DNA from 3 places in the Janthinobacterium sp. GW821-FHT03A03 genome. Region 2 is predicted to be linked to each of the others. Evidence: predicted binding sites of a transcription regulator. Region 2 holds the regulator's gene; each other region holds the start of a gene.
What was found. The regulator NrdR, encoded in region 2, represses ribonucleotide reductase genes. The targets are predictions, from matches to a motif close to CACNANATNTNGTG.
Positions count from the first base shown of each region.

Region 1: the regulator NrdR is predicted to act here: its motif matches at 2,300-2,313, upstream of AC07VI_RS26740 (ribonucleoside triphosphate reductase).
Region 3: the regulator NrdR is predicted to act here: its motif matches at 1,737-1,750, upstream of AC07VI_RS03880 (ribonucleoside-diphosphate reductase subunit alpha).

Region 1 is NZ_JBWKUZ010000025.1:51,665-58,056, forward strand. It holds gene ubiV (ubiquinone anaerobic biosynthesis protein UbiV) at 1-549, opposite strand, end outside; gene ubiU (ubiquinone anaerobic biosynthesis protein UbiU) at 627-1,664, opposite strand; gene AC07VI_RS26735 (hypothetical protein) at 1,825-2,241, shown strand; gene AC07VI_RS26740 (ribonucleoside triphosphate reductase) at 2,360-4,108, shown strand; gene nrdD (anaerobic ribonucleoside-triphosphate reductase) at 4,105-4,302, shown strand; gene AC07VI_RS26750 (anaerobic ribonucleoside-triphosphate reductase activating protein) at 4,295-4,999, shown strand; gene AC07VI_RS26755 (Pls/PosA family non-ribosomal peptide synthetase) at 5,148-6,392, shown strand, end outside.
Region 2 is NZ_JBWKUZ010000018.1:17,251-23,642, reverse strand. It holds gene tolA (cell envelope integrity protein TolA) at 1-520, opposite strand, end outside; gene AC07VI_RS23540 (ExbD/TolR family protein) at 569-1,009, opposite strand; gene tolQ (protein TolQ) at 1,025-1,714, opposite strand; gene ybgC (tol-pal system-associated acyl-CoA thioesterase) at 1,761-2,162, opposite strand; ZMP/ZTP riboswitch at 2,488-2,612, shown strand; gene glyA (serine hydroxymethyltransferase) at 2,724-3,971, shown strand; gene nrdR (transcriptional regulator NrdR) at 4,266-4,730, shown strand; gene pilV (type IV pilus modification protein PilV) at 5,013-5,591, shown strand; gene AC07VI_RS23510 (PilW family protein) at 5,588-6,392, shown strand, end outside.
Region 3 is NZ_JBWKUZ010000001.1:846,991-853,382, forward strand. It holds gene AC07VI_RS03880 (ribonucleoside-diphosphate reductase subunit alpha) at 1-1,482, opposite strand, end outside; gene ampD (1,6-anhydro-N-acetylmuramyl-L-alanine amidase AmpD) at 1,864-2,475, opposite strand; gene AC07VI_RS03890 (sigma 54-interacting transcriptional regulator) at 2,453-3,535, opposite strand; gene AC07VI_RS03895 (PP0621 family protein) at 3,664-3,924, opposite strand; gene AC07VI_RS03900 (cytochrome C assembly family protein) at 3,921-4,724, opposite strand; gene AC07VI_RS03905 (hypothetical protein) at 5,052-5,591, shown strand; gene AC07VI_RS03910 (ABC transporter substrate-binding protein) at 5,660-6,392, opposite strand, start outside.

The DNA.
Region 1 (6,392 bases), on a different contig from region 2:
CAGGTTGCGGTTGCGCGCCGTGAAGCAGCGCGCGGAAAACGCCAGCGGCATGCGTCCATAGGCGAACACTTCCGTCTCCAGCCCTTCCGGCTTCTGGCGCTGCATCTCGGCCAGCGCTTCCTGCCCCATTTCCAGCGGCATCACCCAGCGCCGGGCGCCCAGGCGCGCCATCAGTTGCAGGCTGGGGCCATTGAACAGGTTCAGATGGGGGCCGGCGACGAAGGGCGCGCCCTTTTCCATGCAGTGCACGGCGCCCATGTCATTGGCCTCGACGACATAGCGGCCATTGCCCGTGATGCGGCGCAAGGTGGCCAGTTCGGCGCCCGCCTCGATCAGCGCCTGCGTCGACAGCACCACTTCCTTGCCGGCGGCGGCCAGCATGTCGGCGATATCGAGCCAGTCGGCCAGGCGCAGTTCATGCCGGCGCGAACACACGGTTTCGCCCAGGTACACGATATCGACGGCGGTGGCCGCGATCTGCTGGTAAAACTCGAAGACGGTGGCGCGCGGCCAGTAGTACAGCAAGGGGCCCAAAGATAGTTTTAGCATGCCTTTTCCAGTATTTTTCAAGTTACAAAACCGTAGCGAGCGGCTCGCGGCGAGGCCGGGAGGCGCAGCAGGTTTTGCTATTTCCAGGAGCGATGGTAGGCGCCGAGTGTGTGCTGCTGCCCCTCGGCCAGCTTGTCCATGGCCGCCATCCATCCCGGCTTGACGGCGTAGCGCGTATTGCCTTCGCGGCAGGCGTCGATCGCTTCGCGCCACACGCGCGTCACCTGGGCCACGTAGGCGGGGCTGCGCTGGCGCCCTTCGATCTTCACGGCGCGCACGCCCATGGCGATCAATTGCGGCAGCAGCGCCAGCGTATTCAGGCTGGCCGGCTCCTCAATGGCGTAATACTCTTCATCGTTGACTTCGAAGCGCCCCTTGCACAGGGTGGGATAGCTGGCGTTCTCGCCAGGCGCGTAGCGGTCGATCAGCACGCCGTTCAGGCGCGATTCGAGGCCGTTCGGCGTCTCCAGCCAGCGCACGGATTTCGCCGGCGAGCATACGCCATGGGTATTCGGCGCCTCGCCAGTCGCATACGACGACAGCGCGCAGCGTCCCTCGACCATCACGCACAGGCTGCCGAAGCCGAAGACCTCGATCTCGACTTCCGTCTTGCTGATCAATTGCTCGACCTGCGCCATGGACAGCACGCGCGGCAGCACGGCGCGGGCGATGCCGAAATGTTCATGGTAAAAATTGATGGCTTCGTAGTTGGTGGCCGAGCCTTGCACGGACAGGTGCAGGCGCAGTTGCGGCTGGTGCTGGGCCGCATACGCCATCAGGCCCGGGTCGGCGACGATCATGGCGTCGATGCCGGCCTGCGCGGCGCGGTCGATGGCGCTGCGCCACACGGCCCAGTTGTGCGGCTGCGGATAGGTGTTCAGCGCCAGCAGCACCTTGCGTCCATACTGATGGGCGTAGCGCACGCCCTCCGCGATGGCCTTTTCGTCGAAATTGAGGCCGGCGAAATTGCGCGCATTGGTGGCGTCGCGAAAGCCCAGGTAAACGGTGTCGGCGCCATTGTCGACGGCCGCTTTCAGGGCAGGCAGGCTGCCGGCGGGACAGACCAGTTCCAGCGGTCCGGCCACGCGGGTGGCGGTGGTTGATTCAAGCATCATGGTGTTCTCAGTCCTGTGTCGGCTCAGGGTGCAGACTATAGCCCCGCCCATGCCGCCCAGTCCTTGACGCAGGTGAAGGAATGCATGCATGGCTGGCGCGCGTTCAACTTGCTTGACCTGGCTGTAAAATGCCCCACTTTTCCCCCTTCGATTGCCCGCCATGACCCGCAAACCGCTGCTGATCTTCCTGCTTACCCTGTTCCTCACCGCGCTGCAGGTGCAGTGGGCCGGCCCGTCCGATGGCTATGACGCAGGGACCGTCTCCATGCTGTCGCCCGAAGTGCTGGGCGCGTATCCAGGCGTGCTGCTGCTGTTCCTGCTGGCCGTGTTCGCGCGCCGCCAACTGCCGCTGCTGCGCCAGGCCGCCATCTGCACGGGCCTGCTGGCCGTCTACTGGCTGCTGGCGAACTACGTCACCTTCGACGCGCGCGTGGCCAGCTGGAGTACCTACTCGCCGCTGGAAATCTGGGCCCACGTGCTGCCCGCCTCCGTCGCCAGCGTCGCCGCCTGCGGCGCCGCATTCTTTTTCGCGAGCTGGCTGATCCTGCGCGAAACGCGCTGGAACAAAACCGGCTGAGGTGGTTTTTTCACCTGCGTCAAGGATTCGTCACGCAACTGCACGCGCCCTTTGACGCCACTATATTTAGTGATTAACCTCCATAAAAACACCGCATGTTGTGTTTATTGGAGGTTTCATGACGACAAATGCAGTTCCATCCACGCGCGGCCAGGTCGATGTCGCCGCGTCCATCAATGAATACCTGGAGCGGCGCGACTGGCGCGTCAACGCCAACGCCAACCAGGGTTACTCGCTGGGCGGCCTGATACTCAACGTGTCGGGCAAGGTCATCGCCAACTACTGGCTGGACCAGGTCTATCCGCCGGAAGTGGGCGCGGCGCACCGCGAAGCGGCGCTGCACATCCACGACCTCGACATGCTGGCCGGCTATTGCGCCGGCTGGTCGCTGCGCACCCTGCTGCACGAAGGCTTGAACGGCGTGCCGGGCAAGATCGAATCAGGCCCGCCCAAGCACATGTCGAGCGCCATCGGCCAGATCGTCAATTTCCTCGGCACCCTGCAAAACGAGTGGGCCGGCGCGCAGGCCTTCAGTTCCTTCGACACCTACATGGCGCCCTACATCCGCAAGGACAGCCTGCGCTACGAAGACGTGCGCCAGTACATGCAGGAGCTGATCTTCAACCTCAACGTGCCGTCGCGCTGGGGCACGCAGACGCCGTTCACCAACCTGACTTTCGACTGGGTCTGCCCGGACGACCTGCGCGAACAGATTCCCGTCATCGCCGGCCGGGAAATGGACTTCAGCTATGGCGAGCTGCAGGCGGAAATGGACATGATCAACCGCGCCTACATCGAGATCATGATGGCGGGCGACGCCAAGGGCAGGGTCTTCACCTTCCCCATCCCCACCTATAACATCACCGAGGATTTCGACTGGCATAGCGAAAACGCGGAACGCCTGTTCGAGATGACGGCCCGCTACGGCCTGCCCTACTTCCAGAACTTCATCAATTCGGAACTCAAGCCGAACATGATCCGCTCCATGTGCTGCCGCTTGCAGCTGGACTTGCGCGAGCTGCTGAAAAGGGGCAATGGCCTGTTCGGTTCCGCCGAGCAGACGGGCTCCCTGGGCGTGGTGACGATTAACTGCGCGCGCCTGGGCCATTTGTGGCGCGGCGACGAGCCAGCCTTGATGGCGGACCTGGACCGCCTGCTGGAACTGGGCAAGACCAGCCTGGAAATCAAGCGCCGCACCATCGAGGAACTGATGCAGCAAGGCCTGTTCCCGTACACGAAACGCTACCTGGGCACCCTGCGCAACCACTTTTCCACCCTGGGCGTGAACGGCATCAACGAGATGATCCGCAATTTCAGCGGCGACGCCCATGACATCACGAGTCCGGAAGGCCATGCGCTGGCCGTGCGCCTGCTCGACCACGTGCGCGAGCGCATGGTGCAATTCCAGGAAGAGACGGGCCATATGTACAACCTGGAAGCGACGCCGGCCGAAGGCACGACATACCGCTTCGCCCGCGAAGACCGCAAGCGCTATCCCGCCATCCTGCAGGCGGGCACGCCGGACAATCCGTATTACACGAACTCGTCGCAACTGCCCGTCGGCCACACGGACGACCCGTTCGAGGCGCTGGAATTACAGGATGCGCTGCAGCGCAAGTACACGGGCGGCACGGTGCTGCACCTGTACATGACGGAAGCGCTGTCGGACGCGAACGCCTGCCGCGAGCTGGTGAAACGCGCCCTGAGCCGCTTCTCGCTGCCCTATATCACCGTCACGCCCACGTTTTCCATCTGCCCGCGCCATGGCTACCTGGCCGGCAAGCACGAATTCTGCCCCACCTGCGACGCGGAGCTGATCGCCCGCAAGCAGGCCCACATTGCTCCATCACTTGAGGAAACGCCATGAACGCACGTCCCGACTTCACTCCCGCCATCACCCTGCTCGATACCGAACGCCAGCGCTGCGAAATATGGACGCGCGTGATGGGCTACCACCGCCCCGTCGCCTCGTTCAACATCGGCAAGCAGGGCGAATTCCACGAGCGCCAGTATTTTACGGAAGCGAGCGCCCGGGTAGGCCAGCCCGCCTGTCATGGCTGAGTTGAAAGTGGGCGGCCTGACGCCCTTTTCCGCCACCGACTACCCGGGCAAGCTGGCGGCCGTGGTGTTCGTGCAGGGCTGCCCCTGGCGTTGCGGCTATTGCCACAATCCGCACTTGCAGGCGCGCACGCCGGAAGGCGCCATGCCATGGCAGGACGTCCTGACCTGGCTGCGCCGCCGCGTGGGCCTGGTCGACGCCGTCGTCTTCAGCGGCGGCGAGGCGTGCATGGACCCGGCGCTGGCGCGCGCCATGCAGGACGTCAGGGCGCTGGGTTTCGGCATCGGCCTGCACACGGCCTGCATCTATCCGCAGCGCCTGCAGGAAGTGCTGTCCCTCGTCGACTGGGTGGGTTTCGACATCAAGGCGCCGTTTGCCGACTATCGTCATGTGACCCGGGTGGCCGGCAGCGGCGACCCGGCGCGCGCCTGCCTGGACGCCATCCTCGCCAGCGGCGTCGCCTACGAGTGCCGCACCACCACCCATCCGGATCTGCTGCCGGATGAACAGCTGCTGGCCCTGGCCGCCGCCCTGGCCGCCAAAGGCGTCGACAACTACGTGCTGCAGCAGTTTCGCGCCGACGGCTGCGCGGATGCGGCGCTGACAAGCCGGCCCCTGCACGGCTATCCGGCGGCGGCAACTTTGGCGCAAATCGGCGCCATGTTTCCCCGTTTTACATTCCGTAATCACGGCAGTTGATCCTGCAGCCACATAATTATTGAAAGTCCCACAAAATTCCCCGTTCTGCAACGCTGAAATGTCTTGCGTGCTGTAATGTATCAACTGTGCCGCGCACCATGCGCAGCCCCTTAGAATCCTCCTACAGCATTACAGATAAGCGTCATCCATGAACGATTTCACCGCAGTCAGCCCAGACACCCCTTCCACCCACGCCGACATCCTGTACGGCCCGCCGCGACCGGATCTGCTGCGCGAGGAAGTGCTGGCCGACCTGCTGGAAGCGACGGCGCGCCGCTGCCCGCAGCAAATCGCCCTGATCGACGGCGAACGCCGCATCACCTATGCCGAACTCGATGCGCAGGCGGGCCTGGCGGCGTCGCGCCTGGTGGCGGCCGGCGTCAAGCCCGGCGACATCGTGGGCCTGTGGCTGCCGCGCGGCGCACATCTGCTGCTGATGCAGGCGGCCATCGCCAAGGCGGGCGCCGCCTGGCTGCCCGTCGATGAAGACACGCCCGTCGAGCGCCTGCAGGTGTGCCTCGACGACGCCAATGGCGCTGGCGTCGTCAGCTGCGCGCAATTCGCGCCGCGCCTGGAGCAGGCTGGCGTCCAGCGTCCCGTGTGGACGGCGGAAAGCCTGCTGGCGCCCGCCGCGCCGGGCGAACACCTGCCGGCGCGCGGCGCCGTCTTGCCCGAACACCCGGCATACGTGATCTACACCTCCGGCTCCACGGGCAAGCCGAAAGGCATATTGATCAATCAGCGCAGCATCTGCCACTTCCTGCGCAGCGAAAACGCCGTGCTGGAAGTGACGCAAAGCGACACCGTCTACCAGGGCTTTTCCGTCGCCTTCGACATGTCGTTCGAGGAAATCTGGATCGCCTATCTGGTGGGCGCCACCCTGTGGCTGGGGCCCAAGGAGATTTCGGGCGACCCGGAAGCCTTGCCGCGCGCCTTGGGCGCCAACCACGTCACCGTGCTGCATGCCGTGCCGACCCTGCTGGCCCTGTTCGCCGAGGAAGTACCGAGCTTGCGCTTGATCAACCTTGGCGGCGAGATGTGTCCCGAGTCCCTCGTCGAGCGCTGGTCGCGCCCGGGCCGCGCCATGTTCAATACCTACGGCCCCACGGAGGCGACCGTCTCGTGCAGCCTGGCGCGCCTGCGGCCCGGCGTGCCCGTCACCATCGGCACGCCGCTGCCCAACTATGGCTTGCTGGTGCTGCAGGTGGCCGAACCGGGCGAAAACCGTCCACTGACCTTGCTGCCGCGCGGCGAAACGGGGGAATTGTGCATCATCGGCCCCGGCCTGGCCGAAGGCTACCTGGGCCGGCCCGACCTGACGCAGGAAAAATTCCTGCCCAATCCCTGGGCGAGCAGCGAGGACGATGCGCGCCTGTACCGTACGGGCGACCTG
Region 2 (6,392 bases):
TTTCCAGCTTGTCGGCCTTTTCTGCCTTTTCTTTCTCCAGCTTGTCAGCCTTGTCTTTTTCTTTCTGCTTCTGTTTTTCCAGCTCGCGCTTTTCTTCCTCGCGTTCCTTCTGTTCCTGCTTGCGGCGTTCTTGCTCTGCCGCTTTTTCTTTTTCTTCCTTCAGCTTGGCCTTCTTGCGCTCGAGGGCGATTTCCGCCTCGCGCAGGTCGACCTTCGGCTCGGGCGCGGCCACGGGCGGCGGTGGCGGCGGGGCCGGCTGTTCCACTTGCGGTTCCGGCGCCGGTGTCGGCTCCGGTTCCGTCGCCACCTCGGGCGGCGGCGCGGCCGTCTGCACTTTCAGGTCCCACACTTCCGCTTCGACGGCGACAGGTTCCGTACTTTGCCAGTGTACGCCCACCCACAGGAAAAACAGCAGGCCAAGGTGCATCGCCAGCGCCAGGCCCAGCGAGGGCCAGCGGCTGCGTTCGCGCGGCACGCTGTAGGGCTTGCCGAGTACATGGTCGATTGGTTTGGTCTGCAAAGTCTAGTCTATCTAAAAACGGTCAAGTCTGGAAACAGGGTGCTGCGCTTACTTGGTGGCCAGGCCGACTCTGGTAATGCCCATCTTTTTCGCTTCCGAAATGAGCTGGATCACGTCGTCGTACTTGCTTTCCTTGTCGCCCGCGATCATCACGGGATAGTCGGGATTGCTTTCGTGCAAGCCGCGCAGCTTGCGCAGCAGGGCGTCGCGGTTCGGTTCCGTTTCCGGCGCCAGCTGTTCCTTGCCGATCACGCCGATCGACAGCGAACCATTCGGTTTGAGCACGATCTGGATATAGTCATCGGGCGGTTTCGCCGACCTTTCCGCGTTGGGCAGGTTCACCACGCTGGGATTGTTCGACGACGGCATCACCATGAAAATGATCAGCAGCACCAGCATCACGTCGATATACGGCACGACGTTGATCTCGGACTTGAACTTGCGGCCGCGGCCGCCGCGCATGCCGCCGCTATTGAAGGAGGAACCCATGGACCTTGCCCCCTCTTAGCGCGACTGGCGCTGCAGGATGTTGGAGAATTCCTCGACGAAGCTCTCGAAGCGGATCGCCAGGCGGTCGATGTCGTGCGAAAAACGGTTGTAGGCGACGACGGCGGGAATGGCCGCGAACAGGCCGATGGCCGTGGCGATCAGTGCTTCGGCAATGCCGGGCGCGACGGCGGCCAGGGTGGCTTGCTGCACGTTGGCCAGGCCGCGGAAGGCGTTCATGATGCCCCAGACGGTGCCGAGCAGGCCGATGTAGGGCGAGACGGAGCCGACGGAGGCGAGGAAGGCCAGGTGCGATTCGAGCGCGTCCATTTCACGCTGGAAGGCGGCGCGCATGGCGCGGCGGGCGCCGTCGAGCACGGCGCCGACGTCCAGCGCTTCGCGCGAGCCGTACGATGCCTTGCCCTTGATGAATTCGCCCATGCCGGCATCAAAAATGCGGGCCAGCGCGCCGCTCTGGTCGCGGTTGCCGCTGGCGTTCTGGTGCAGCGCATGCAGGTTGCCGCCGGCCCAGAAGCTGCGTTCGAATTCGATGGTCTGCTTGCGCGCCTGGCGCACGGCAAACATCTTGCGGAAAATATAGGTCCAGCTGGTCAGGGAAATCAGCAGCAGCAGGGCCATGATCAGTTGCACGATCAAATGGGCATTGGTGATGAGCGCGAGGAAAGAAAGATCTTGTGTAACGTTCATTGGCTGGCAGTCTGTTGTGTGAATTATCCGGGGTGGCGGGCGGGGCTCAGGCGGCGCGCATGCGGGCCGCTACCGCATCGGGCACGGCGCGCGGGCGCAGTGCCGAATCGACGCAGCCGATCTTGACGCGTGCCGTGTTGAGCAGGACGTCGCCGCACCAGGCTTGTTGCAGGAAAACGATGGAGGCGCGCCCCATTTTCTCTATGCTTAATGTCAATCTTACCGTGTCATCGAGCCTGGCGGGCGCATGATAGTCGGCGTTGACGCTTTTGACAACGAACATCGCGTCGTGTTGTTGCAGCAATTCCTGCTGGCCCACATCGATGGCGCGCAGCCATTCGGTGCGCGCGCGTTCGAAGAATTTCAGGTAGTTTGCGTAGTAGACGATGCCGCCGGCGTCGGTGTCTTCATAGTAGACACGTACGTTCCAGGTAAAGACTGAAGGCATGTTTATTGCGCCAGTAGTGAGATTGAGCAACATTTTACGCGATTTTTCTTGTTGTGACTGTGGGCGCTTGCTGGAAAGCCATGCAAAAGCTGCATATAAGTTGCACCGCAGCATTGTAAATCCGGGGGGCGCAATGGCAAGCTTCGTAACATACGCTTACATGCCGCCGCCAGGTTTAAGGCCAGCTTAAGGGCCGCAGCCATGCCCCGCGGCGGCCTGCGGCCATGCCTCGGCTGCGGCGGCGCGCGGCGGCGCGCGGCGATTATAGCCGCACGGTTGCATTCCTTGCTCAATTTGGGCACTTAACTTACAATTTGATTTCCATTACGTCTCACGTGACTGGCGAAAAGTCGGGGCGATCTCCACCATGTGGCGGTCGGCCAAGCGGCGAAAGGTGGACACCCACCGGGAAACGTGAGATTTCATCAGCCGTTCGCCTGGGCAGCCCCTATGGAAATGCACGAAGAGGCTGCCTGTCCAGTGTTGTTATTCAATTAACGCCGGCTCCCCTCATTCGATCCAACCTGCCAGTACAAGAACCCTCATACTTGGAGTTTTTACATGTTTGCAAAAGATCACAACCTCGCCAACGTCGATCCTGAATTGTTCGCCGTCATTCAAAAAGAAAACGTGCGCCAGCACGATCACATCGAGTTGATCGCGTCGGAAAACTACACGTCGCCAGCCGTAATGGAAGCGCAAGGCTCGCAGCTGACCAACAAGTATGCCGAAGGCTATCCAGGCAAGCGCTACTACGGCGGCTGCGAATACGTCGACGTGGCCGAGCAGCTGGCCATCGACCGCGTCAAGCAGCTGTTCGGCGCCGAATGCGCGAACGTGCAGCCGAATTCCGGCTCGCAGGCGAACCAGGGCGTGTTCTTTGCCATGCTGAAACCGGGCGACCTGATCATGGGCATGTCGCTGGCCGAAGGCGGCCACCTGACCCACGGCATGCCGCTGAACATGTCCGGCAAATGGTTCGACGTCGTCTCCTACGGCCTGACGGCGGAAGAAGACATCGACTACGAGGCGATGGAACGCCTGGCCCGCGAGCGCAAGCCGAAGCTGATCATCGCCGGCGCGTCGGCCTTCTCGAAAAAGATCGACTTCGAGCGTTTCAGCAAGATCGCCAAGGAAGTGGGCGCCTACTTCATGGTCGACATGGCCCACTACGCCGGCCTGATCGCCGCCGGCCTGTACCCGAACCCAGTGCCGTTCGCCGACTTCGTCACCTCGACCACGCATAAATCGTTGCGCGGCCCGCGCGGCGGCATCATCCTGATGAAGGCCGAGCACGAAAAAGCCATCAACTCGGCCATCTTCCCCGGCATCCAGGGCGGCCCGCTGATGCACGTGATCGCCGGCAAGGCCGTTGCCTTCAAGGAAGCGCTGAGCCCTGAATTCGTCGAATACCAGAAGCAAGTGATCAAGAACGCCGACGTGCTGGCGAAAACCCTGATCAAGCGCGGCCTGCGCATCGTTTCCGGCGGCACCGAATCGCACGTCATGCTGGTCGACCTGCGCGCCAAGAACCTGACGGGCAAGGAAGCCGAAGCCATCCTCGGTTCCGCGCACATCACCTGCAACAAGAACGGCATCCCGAACGACCCGCAAAAACCTTTCGTTACCTCGGGCATCCGCCTGGGCAGCCCGGCGATGACGACGCGCGGTTTCAAGGAAGCGCAAGCGGAAGAAGTGGGCAACCTGATCGCCGACGTGCTGGACAATCCACATGACGCCGCCACCATCGAGCGCGTGAAAGCGGCCGTGAAAGTGCTGGCCGACGCGCATCCGGTCTACGCAGCTTAAGGGCCTGTTCCGGTAAAGGAATACAGCCGCAGCAGACAGGCCCTCGGAAGCGGGTACTGCGTTGCTCGTCGTAGCATGGCTCGCCATGCGTCCGCCTCGCGACCGATGAGCAATCTGCTGCAGACGCTCCTTACCGGAATCGTCTCTAATTATTTGTCCAGAATGTGTCATACGGAGTAAGATTCTGTCTGACACATTCCAGTCGTGCCCAAGGGCGCCCGGAGTGATTCGGGCGCCTTTTCATTTAAGGGCGGTGATTTCCCGTAATTATTACTATAAAGTTGTAGCCAGCCCATGAAATGTCCATTTTGCCAGCATGGCGACACCCAGGTTCTCGATACGCGCGTATCGGAGGAAGGGGATGCCATACGGCGCCGCCGCCGCTGCGGCAAATGCGACAAGCGCTTCACCACCTACGAGCGCATTGAACTTATCATGCCGGCCGTCGTCAAAAAGAATGGCAGCCGGACGGAGTTCGCTGCGGATAAGTTGCGCGGCAGTTTGATGCTGGCCTTGCGCAAGCGTCCCGTCGCGGCCGCCTCGGTGGATACGGCCATCGCGTCCATCCAGGAAAAGCTGCTTACCAGCGGCTTGCGCGAAGTCGATTCCGGCTATATCGGCGAACTTGTCATGCAGGAACTCAAGCGCCTCGACAAGATCGCCTACATCCGTTTCGCTTCCGTCTACAAGAATTTCGAAGACCTGGCCGAGTTCCAGGATGCGATTGCCGAAGTGGGGCAGGCGCGCGGCAAGCCCTGACGCAGTGCCGGCATCCCTTGCGCCATCCCCGGCGCGCTGGCGCCATCGCATGGCGTGGACGGGGCCGGCGCAGCGTGCCGTCCCCACCATGCCAACGCTGGCCTGGCAAGCGGCCTGATCAATCCACACGCGTTTATGTCCCGGTTTCTAGCTGACTTTCTCCTTTTCGCCGCGACGTTTGCGCTGCCTCATGCCTGAATTCTGGCGCGCGCCTATCGTGGAGCTGGGCCGTGCGTCCGTGCGGCTCCAGTCCTGGTTTCATTCCGGCAGCAGGAGAAGCTCATGCACGGCGTCGCGCGCGGTTCCATGGATGGCAGCAGCCTCGTCGAGGTGCTGGTGGCGCTGCTGTTGTTGGCGCTGGGCCTGCTGGGTGCCAGCATTTTGCAGCTCAGTTCCCTGCGCGCGCGCCATGAATCGGCGCTGTTGTCGGCGGGCGTGCAGCTGGCCGCCGGCATGGCCGAACGCATGCGCGCGAACAGCCTGCTCATGCAAGGCCCCGATGCGGGCAATCCCTACCTGAACGTGGAGTATGCGGCGGCGGACGGCGCCGGGGCGGCAGGCGGCGCGCCCGACTGCTACGGCGCCTGCGGCGCGGCCGAACTGGCGCAATTCGATATCGCCGAGTGGAAACAGCAACTGCAATCGGCCTTGCCCGGCGCCCGCCTGCGCATCTGCCGCGACCTTGCCGCGTGGGACGCCGCCGCCGAGGGCTTGCATTGGGCGTGCAGCGGCGGCCAGGGCGCGCCCGTCGTCATCAAGCTGGGCTGGCGCGCCCGCCTGCCCGACGGCCAGCCCGCCGTGAACGGCGCAGGCGAGTCGCTGCCCAGGCTGGCGTTCCAGCTGGGCGGAGGCGGCGCATGAACGCCGTGTGCGTCCAGCGGCGCCGGCATCGCGGCATGGGCCTCGTCGAATTACTGGTGGCCCTGGCGCTGGGCGCCATGCTGATGCTGGCGGCCAGTGCCGTGCTGCTGGCCGCCAGCGGCAGCTATGGCGACCAGTCCGCCAGCGCGCGCCTGGACGACAACGGCCGCTATGCACTTGACACCATCGCCCGCGCCGTGCGCCAGACGGCATATGTCAACTGGGACAGCAGCGCCGCGCCCGTCGCCCATGCCGATTACGACAGCGCCAATCTCGCCGGACTCGACGCGCGCAGCCTGGGCAAGAACAGCGAAGGCATCAGCGAGGCCTTGCCCGACGCCCTGCACGGCAGCGACGTGCTGGCCCTGCGCTATTACGGCGCCGGCAAGGAAGAGGGCGGCGACGGTTCCGTGCTCAATTGCGCCGGTTTCGGCGTGGGCGCCGCGCAAACGCAGGCGCAGCGGGGCTGGAGCATTTTCTATGTGGCCCAGGGCGCCGATGGCGTAGGCGAGCTGCGCTGCAAGTACCGGGGCGCAAACGGCTGGGGCGCGGACGCCGTCATCCGCGGCGTCGACAGTTTCCAGGTGCTGTATGGCCTCGACACGGACACGCCGCCCGATGGCGTGGCGAACCGCTATGTCAACGCCGGCGCGCTCGACGCCTGCGATGCGGCGCTGCTGCTGGCGGGCGCGGATGCGGCTGCGCGCCAGCGCGATCTGCACCGGCGCACGCACTGGAAGCGCGTGGCCAGCGTGCGCGTGGCGCTGTTGCTGCATGGCGAGGCGGGCCAGGCGGACAAGA
Region 3 (6,392 bases), on a different contig from region 2:
GACGCGCTTCATGAACATGTCGGGAATCCAGTTCGCCGTGTTCATGTCGTGCGTGCGGCGGCGGTCGTCGCCCGTGTTCTTGCGCAGGTCGAGGAATTCCTCGATGTCCATGTGCCAGGTTTCCAGGTAGGCGCAGACGGCGCCCTTGCGCTTGCCGCCCTGGTTGACTGCCACGGCCGTGTCGTTGACCACTTTCAGGAACGGCACCACGCCTTGCGACTTGCCGTTGGTGCCCTTGATGTGGGCGCCCAGGGCGCGCACCGGCGTCCAGTCGTTGCCCAGGCCGCCGGCGAACTTGGCCAGCAGCGCGTTGTCCTTGATGGCGTCGTAGATGCCTTCCAGGTCATCGGAGACGGTGCTCAGGTAGCACGACGACAGCTGCGAGCGCAGGGTGCCCGAATTGAACAGGGTCGGGGTCGAGCTCATGAAGTCGAACGAGGACAGCAGGCTGTAGAACTCGATGGCGCGCGCTTCGCGGTCCGCCTCGTTCAGCGCCAGGCCCATGGCCACGCGCATGTAGAACGCTTGCGGCATTTCGATGCGCACGTCCTGGATGTGCAGGAAGTAGCGGTCGTACAGGGTTTGCAGGCCAATGTAGCCGAACTGCAAGTCGCGGTCGGCAACGATGGCTTTCGCCAGGCGCTCAAGGTCGAAACTGGCGAGTACCGGGTTCAGCAGCTCGGCGGCGATGCCCTTGGCGATATAGGCCGGGAAATACGTCAGGTATTCGGCGGCAGCGGCCGCTTGCGGCACTTCCTTGCCGAACACTTCCTTGCGCACCGTGTGCAGCAGGATGCGGGCCGTGACCTGGCTGTAGGCCGGGTCTTTTTCCATCAGCGCGCGCGCCGCCAGGATGGCCGACTTGTGCAGTTCTTCGACGGGCACGCCGTCGTACAGGTTTTTCACGGTTTCAGCGAGGATGGCGTCGGCATCGACGTGCTTTTCCAGGCCGGCGCAGGCGGCGTTGATCAGGTCGCGCACTTCCTGCATGTCCAGCAGGCGGCGCACGCCGTTGTCGGTGACATTCAATTGCGGTGCGGAAACTTGCGCGGCAGCGCCCTGCGCTTCCTTCTGCAGACGGCGCTCTTCCATGTGCTTGGCGCGGTACAGCACGTAGGCACGCGCCACGTCGTGCTCACCCGAACGCATCAGCGACAGCTCCACCTGGTCCTGCACGTCTTCGATGTGGAAGGTGCCGCCGCCCGGCTGGCGGCGCACCAGCGCCGCGACGACGCCAGCGGTCAGCTGTTCCACCAGTTCGCGGATACGGGCAGAGGCAGCGCCCTGGCCGCCGTTAACGGCCAAAAACGCCTTGGTCATGGCGATGGCGATCTTCGAAGGCTCAAATGCCACCACCGCACCGTTGCGGCGGATGATGCGATAGTCGCCCAAGGCCGCGCCCGTGCTCGCCACGCTATTGGCCGCGCTGGGCGCTGGCGATGCTGGCGTTGGATGGATGGAAATATCTTGAGGTGATTGCATTGAAGCTCCCGTTGTCAGCTAAAGTCAGCCTGCAGTTTTGCTGCCGCGTATGTTGTTGAATAGAACGCCCGATGGTCAGGGTTTCTTCAGGTATTTATTGCTAAATAGTAAATAATTCACAGTCAGAATTCATACAGCCAACCCGCACTGCCCGGCTGGCGTGAAACACGATCAAGGGTGATAAACCGCCAGTTCCAGTGCTTTATCAGCAATCCGGGTAGCTTTGACAATAATTATGAAAACGTCTGTGGTGGCACTACATATAGTCGTTGAATCCAAATTCCGCACTAATTGTAGTACCCATCGAAAGGCGATGCAATAGTTTTCCGGCATCGCCCCTGGTAATTTTTTGTTCTTTCTTCTACGATTTCGGTTGACTTTTCAGCGCGCCGACGGGAAGCCCAATACCCGCGAAGTAAGCGCTAACGCCGGCCGTTCGCGCAGCGCTCCCAACCAACATTCCTGGTAGCAATTCCAGTCAAAATATGGCCCCGGATCCGTCTTCCTGCCAGGCGCGATATGTTCATGTCCGCGCACATGGGCCAGCCCGTAGCGCGCCGCCAGCGCGGCCGTCAATGCCGCCAGAACATGATATTGCCGCGGCTGGAAGGGAGTAACATCCGAGCCTTCCATTTCGATACCGATGGAATATTCATTGCACTGCGGGCGTCCCTCGAACGTGGACGTGCCGGCATGCCAGGCGCGCTGGTCAGCCGAAACATATTGCAACAACGCGCCATCGCGCCGCACAAAAAAGTGCGCCGACACCTGCAAGCCACGCAGGTCGGCGAAGGAAGGATCGGCATTATAATCTACCCGGCCCGTAAACAAGTCCGACACATGCGGCCCGCCAAAATGTCCCCCGGGCAAGCTGATGTTGTGAATCACCAGCAAGTCGATTTGCGCGCCTTCCGGACGCGCATCGCAATACGGCGAGTCGTAGCGCACGGCGCCGTCGCACCAGCCGTCTTCATCTATCTTCCATGCCATCATCAAGCCAGGACTCCTGTATCATCAACTTTTGCATCCGGTAACGCAACTGGCGCGCACTGAGCCCCAGTTGCCGCGCCGCCCGTGCGCGGTGGTAGCGCTCGCGTACCAGCGCCAGCGTGATCATTTCACGCTCGGCCTGGCGCAAATACAAGGCCAGCGGCAGAAGCGGCGCCGCGTCGCGCGTCGCCATACCCGGCAGGGACAGTTGCCGCTCGACGCCCGGCAGGACCGTCTTCAAGGGCGTGACCGAGGCCGTCGCCGTGCTCGGCAAGCCCAGACCATCGAGTGCGATCACGCCATCGTCGGCAAAGGCCAGTGCCCGTTCCAGCAGGTTTTCCAGTTCGCGCACATTGCCCGGGAACGCGTAGTGGCGCAAGGCGTCCAGCACCGGCGGCGCCAGGCGCACGCTTTGCCGTGGCGCCAGGCGCGCCAGAATTGCCTCACATAATACAGGCAGATCGCCGAGCCGTTCACGCAGCGGCGGCAGGACCAGTTCAATCACATTGAGCCGGTAATACAGGTCCTGGCGAAAGGTACGCGCCGCCATGCCACGCGCCAGACCATGCTGGCTGGCGCACAGGATGCGCACATCAACGGCCTCATCGGCGCTGCCGCCGAGCTTGCGCACGCGCTGCTCCTGCAGCGCGCGCAGCAGCTTCACCTGCATGGCCAGCGGGAGGTCGTCGACCTCGTCAAGCAGCAGGCTGCCGCCGTTGGCCGCCTGGAACAGCCCTTCCCGCTCATGCAGCGCGCCCGTATACGCTCCCTGGCGGCAGCCGAAGAACTCCGCCTCCATCAGCGCCTCGGGGATGGCCGCGCAATTGACGGCAATGAACGGGAAGCGGGCGCGCTCCCCTTGCGCATGGATGGCGCGCGCCGCCAGTTCCTTGCCGCTGCCCGATTCGCCGCGGATAGCCACCGGCGCGCCGCAGCGGGCGATGCGGCCGATCTGCGCGCGCAAGGCCTGCATGGCGGCCGAGTCGCCAATCAGCTGCGGCGCAGGCGGCAAGCCCCTGGCCGCCTGCGTGCGGGCGGCCGACACAGTATGCGAATTGGACATATTCCCGGCTCCCTGCGATGGCGATATCGGATCGCTGCATGCAGATGGTACGCCTGGCGGGCGGCGGGGGGCGTTACGATACGGATGAGCAATGCAGACGCGGCGGCGAGGCCGGCGCGCCGCCCGCGCTACAGCGTGGCGTGCGCGTGGCTGCAGTAATCGTGGCCCTTGGCCTGCACGTTTTCGGAGGCCGGATAATACACGCCGCAGTGGGCGCAGCACAGCATCAGCTCAGCATCGGGCAATTCCCGCGCCCGGCCTGGCGGCGTAAACGGCTGAGACGGCGGTTGCCGCTGTGCGCGGGCGCGCTGCTGCATGCCCCGGATCTTGCTGCGGATAGCAAACAGCACCAGAAACACCAGCGCCAGCCAGAACAAAACACGTGTCATGCGAATCCTCGGTGTAAAACCACTTCCAGTACAAAACGGCTGCCGACATACGCCAGCAGCAAGGTGGCGAAACCGGCCAGGGTAAAGCTCAGGGCCGTCTTGCCGCGCCAGCCGCGGAAACGGCGTCCTGCCAGCAAGGCGGCAAACAATAGCCACGACAGCATGGTAAACACCGATTTGTGATCCCAGTTCAGGGCCTTGCCAAACAGTTGTTCGGAAAACACGATACCCGACAGCACGGTCAGGCTGAGCAAGATGAAGCCCAGGCCGATCATGCGGAACAGCAACTTTTCCATCGTCAGCAGCGCGGGCAGCTGATCGAGCGCGCTGCCGATGAAACCGCGGCTTTCGCTGCGCGTGTGCAAACGCGATTCCTGCAGCGCCATCAGCACGGCGTGGAAAGCGGCGATCGTCAAGGTGCTGTAAGCGAGCACGGCCACCGCAATGTGCCAGCCGAAGACGGCCGACTTGCCTTCCATGCTGACCTGGCTGCCGGGAAAGGCCCACGCCAGGCCGATGGCGATGACGGCGCTGGGCATGACCATGCGGCGCAGTCCATCGAGACTGAAATTGCGGTTCTCTATCCAGTAAGCACCGACCGACACCCACAGCGCGGCCGAGAGCATGGCGGAAAAGCCGAAACGCAAGGTGCCCGGCGCCATCAGGTCGAACCACAGGGTGACGGCGTGCGCCAGCCACGCGACGCCCGTCAGGCCGGCGATGAGCCTGGCGCGGGACGATGGAAGCACGGCACACGCTGCATACAGGAGGGCGGCAAGAAGAAAGAAATAGGTCTGCATATGTTAAGTTTACACCATAGCCGGCAAGCGCGATTCAAGCGACAGCCCGGGTGACAGGCATTCCGCCGCCAGCCAATGCTGCAAGCCTGCCATGATATCGCGCCTGAGGCGCAACGGGGTGGCGCACCCTCAAGATTTCCGCAATCTTTCATTGCACTCCCTGTCGCTGGCAGCGGACACGTTGCCATCCTGACTAGCCAGTCCTATAATCGTGTCCGCAAAGCAATATTTGTCCACCCTTACTTCACCGCCGATCTCGCCATGTCTTTTCGAAAACTCTCCTGGACCTGTATCCTGCTGGTCGCCTGCACTGTATTAAGCGGTTGCATGAAAGACGCGCCTTCCCAGTCCACGTACGAGGAGTATTTCCGTACCTCGATCCAGGGCTATGACTTGTACAAGGATTACTTCGACATCGCGAAGCTGGAAAAGCTGAACGGCTGGAAAGAGAATGAGCAGTACGAAATCAAGGGCTCGGCCGTGCTGCGCGCCAAGGTGGGCTACCTGGAATTGCTGGCCGATGTGGCCGACAAGCTCGAGGCGCAGGCCAGGACGGACAGCACCGTCGGCATGAGCATGGGCCTGGGGTTGATGGCGCGCGGCATGGGCGGCGAAAACAAGGTTTTCCGCGAATTCTGGGCGCAGCAGCAGGAAAAGAAAGCGATTCCCGCGCCGCTGCTGGCGCGCCAGGCGGCGATGACGGCCGAGCGTTTCGAGAACCTGCTGCAATGGTCGGACCAGCTCGTGCAAGACAACTACGGCGCCATCATCAACCGCCAGCTCAAGAAGGGCGATGAACTGACGCGCATCTATACCCTGAGCTTCCGGCAGACGGAGAAGGGCTGGATGGGTTTTAACGCCCGCTAAGGCCGTCTCCCCATCAAAAAACCTCCGCACCATTGCTGGCGCGGAGGTTTTTTTAATGGTTGCTTGATTTACTTCACATTCAGGCTCTTTTTCGCCTGCTCCAGCAAGTCCGTCTTGACCCAGTCCTTGGCCACGGGCGGTTTCGTCATGCGTCCCACGCCCGTTTTCACCATCACATCGGTGGTCACCTGGATATGCTCGGGCGAGATGTCATATGAATACGGCGAATTGCTGATCGCATCGTCGAAGTCGTCCTTCGTGATCTGGCCGCGGAACACGACTTCGCGCACGTATTTTTCCGCCGTCGCCTTGCTGTCGATAAAGGTTTTCGTCGCTTCGACGAAGCAGCGCATGAATTTTTCCGCCACGGGACGGCGTTCCTTGTAGAACTTCTCCGTCATCACCATGGTGCGCACGGGCTCGCCGATGGGCGTGTCGTACGGCTTTAATATTTCCACGCCGAAACCCTTGTTGATCGCCTGCGACGATTGCGGCTCCGACTGCATCATGGCGTCGATATTCTTGCCCATCAGCGCCTGGTTCAAGTCGGCGTAGGCCAGAAATACGAGCTGCACGTCCTTGCCCTTGGTTTCGGAATACGTCAGGCCCGCCTGCGCCAGCTCGGCCAGCAGCAGCACTTCCTGGATGCCGCCGCGCGTCACGCCCACGCGCTTGCCCTTGAGTTCCTTGACGCTGGCGATCTTTTGCCCCGCCCCCGCCACCAGGCGCGCGCCGCCCTTGGCAAAGCCGGCCACCACGTAGATAGGCGCGCCGCCGGCGCGGCCGGAAATGGCCGCCTCC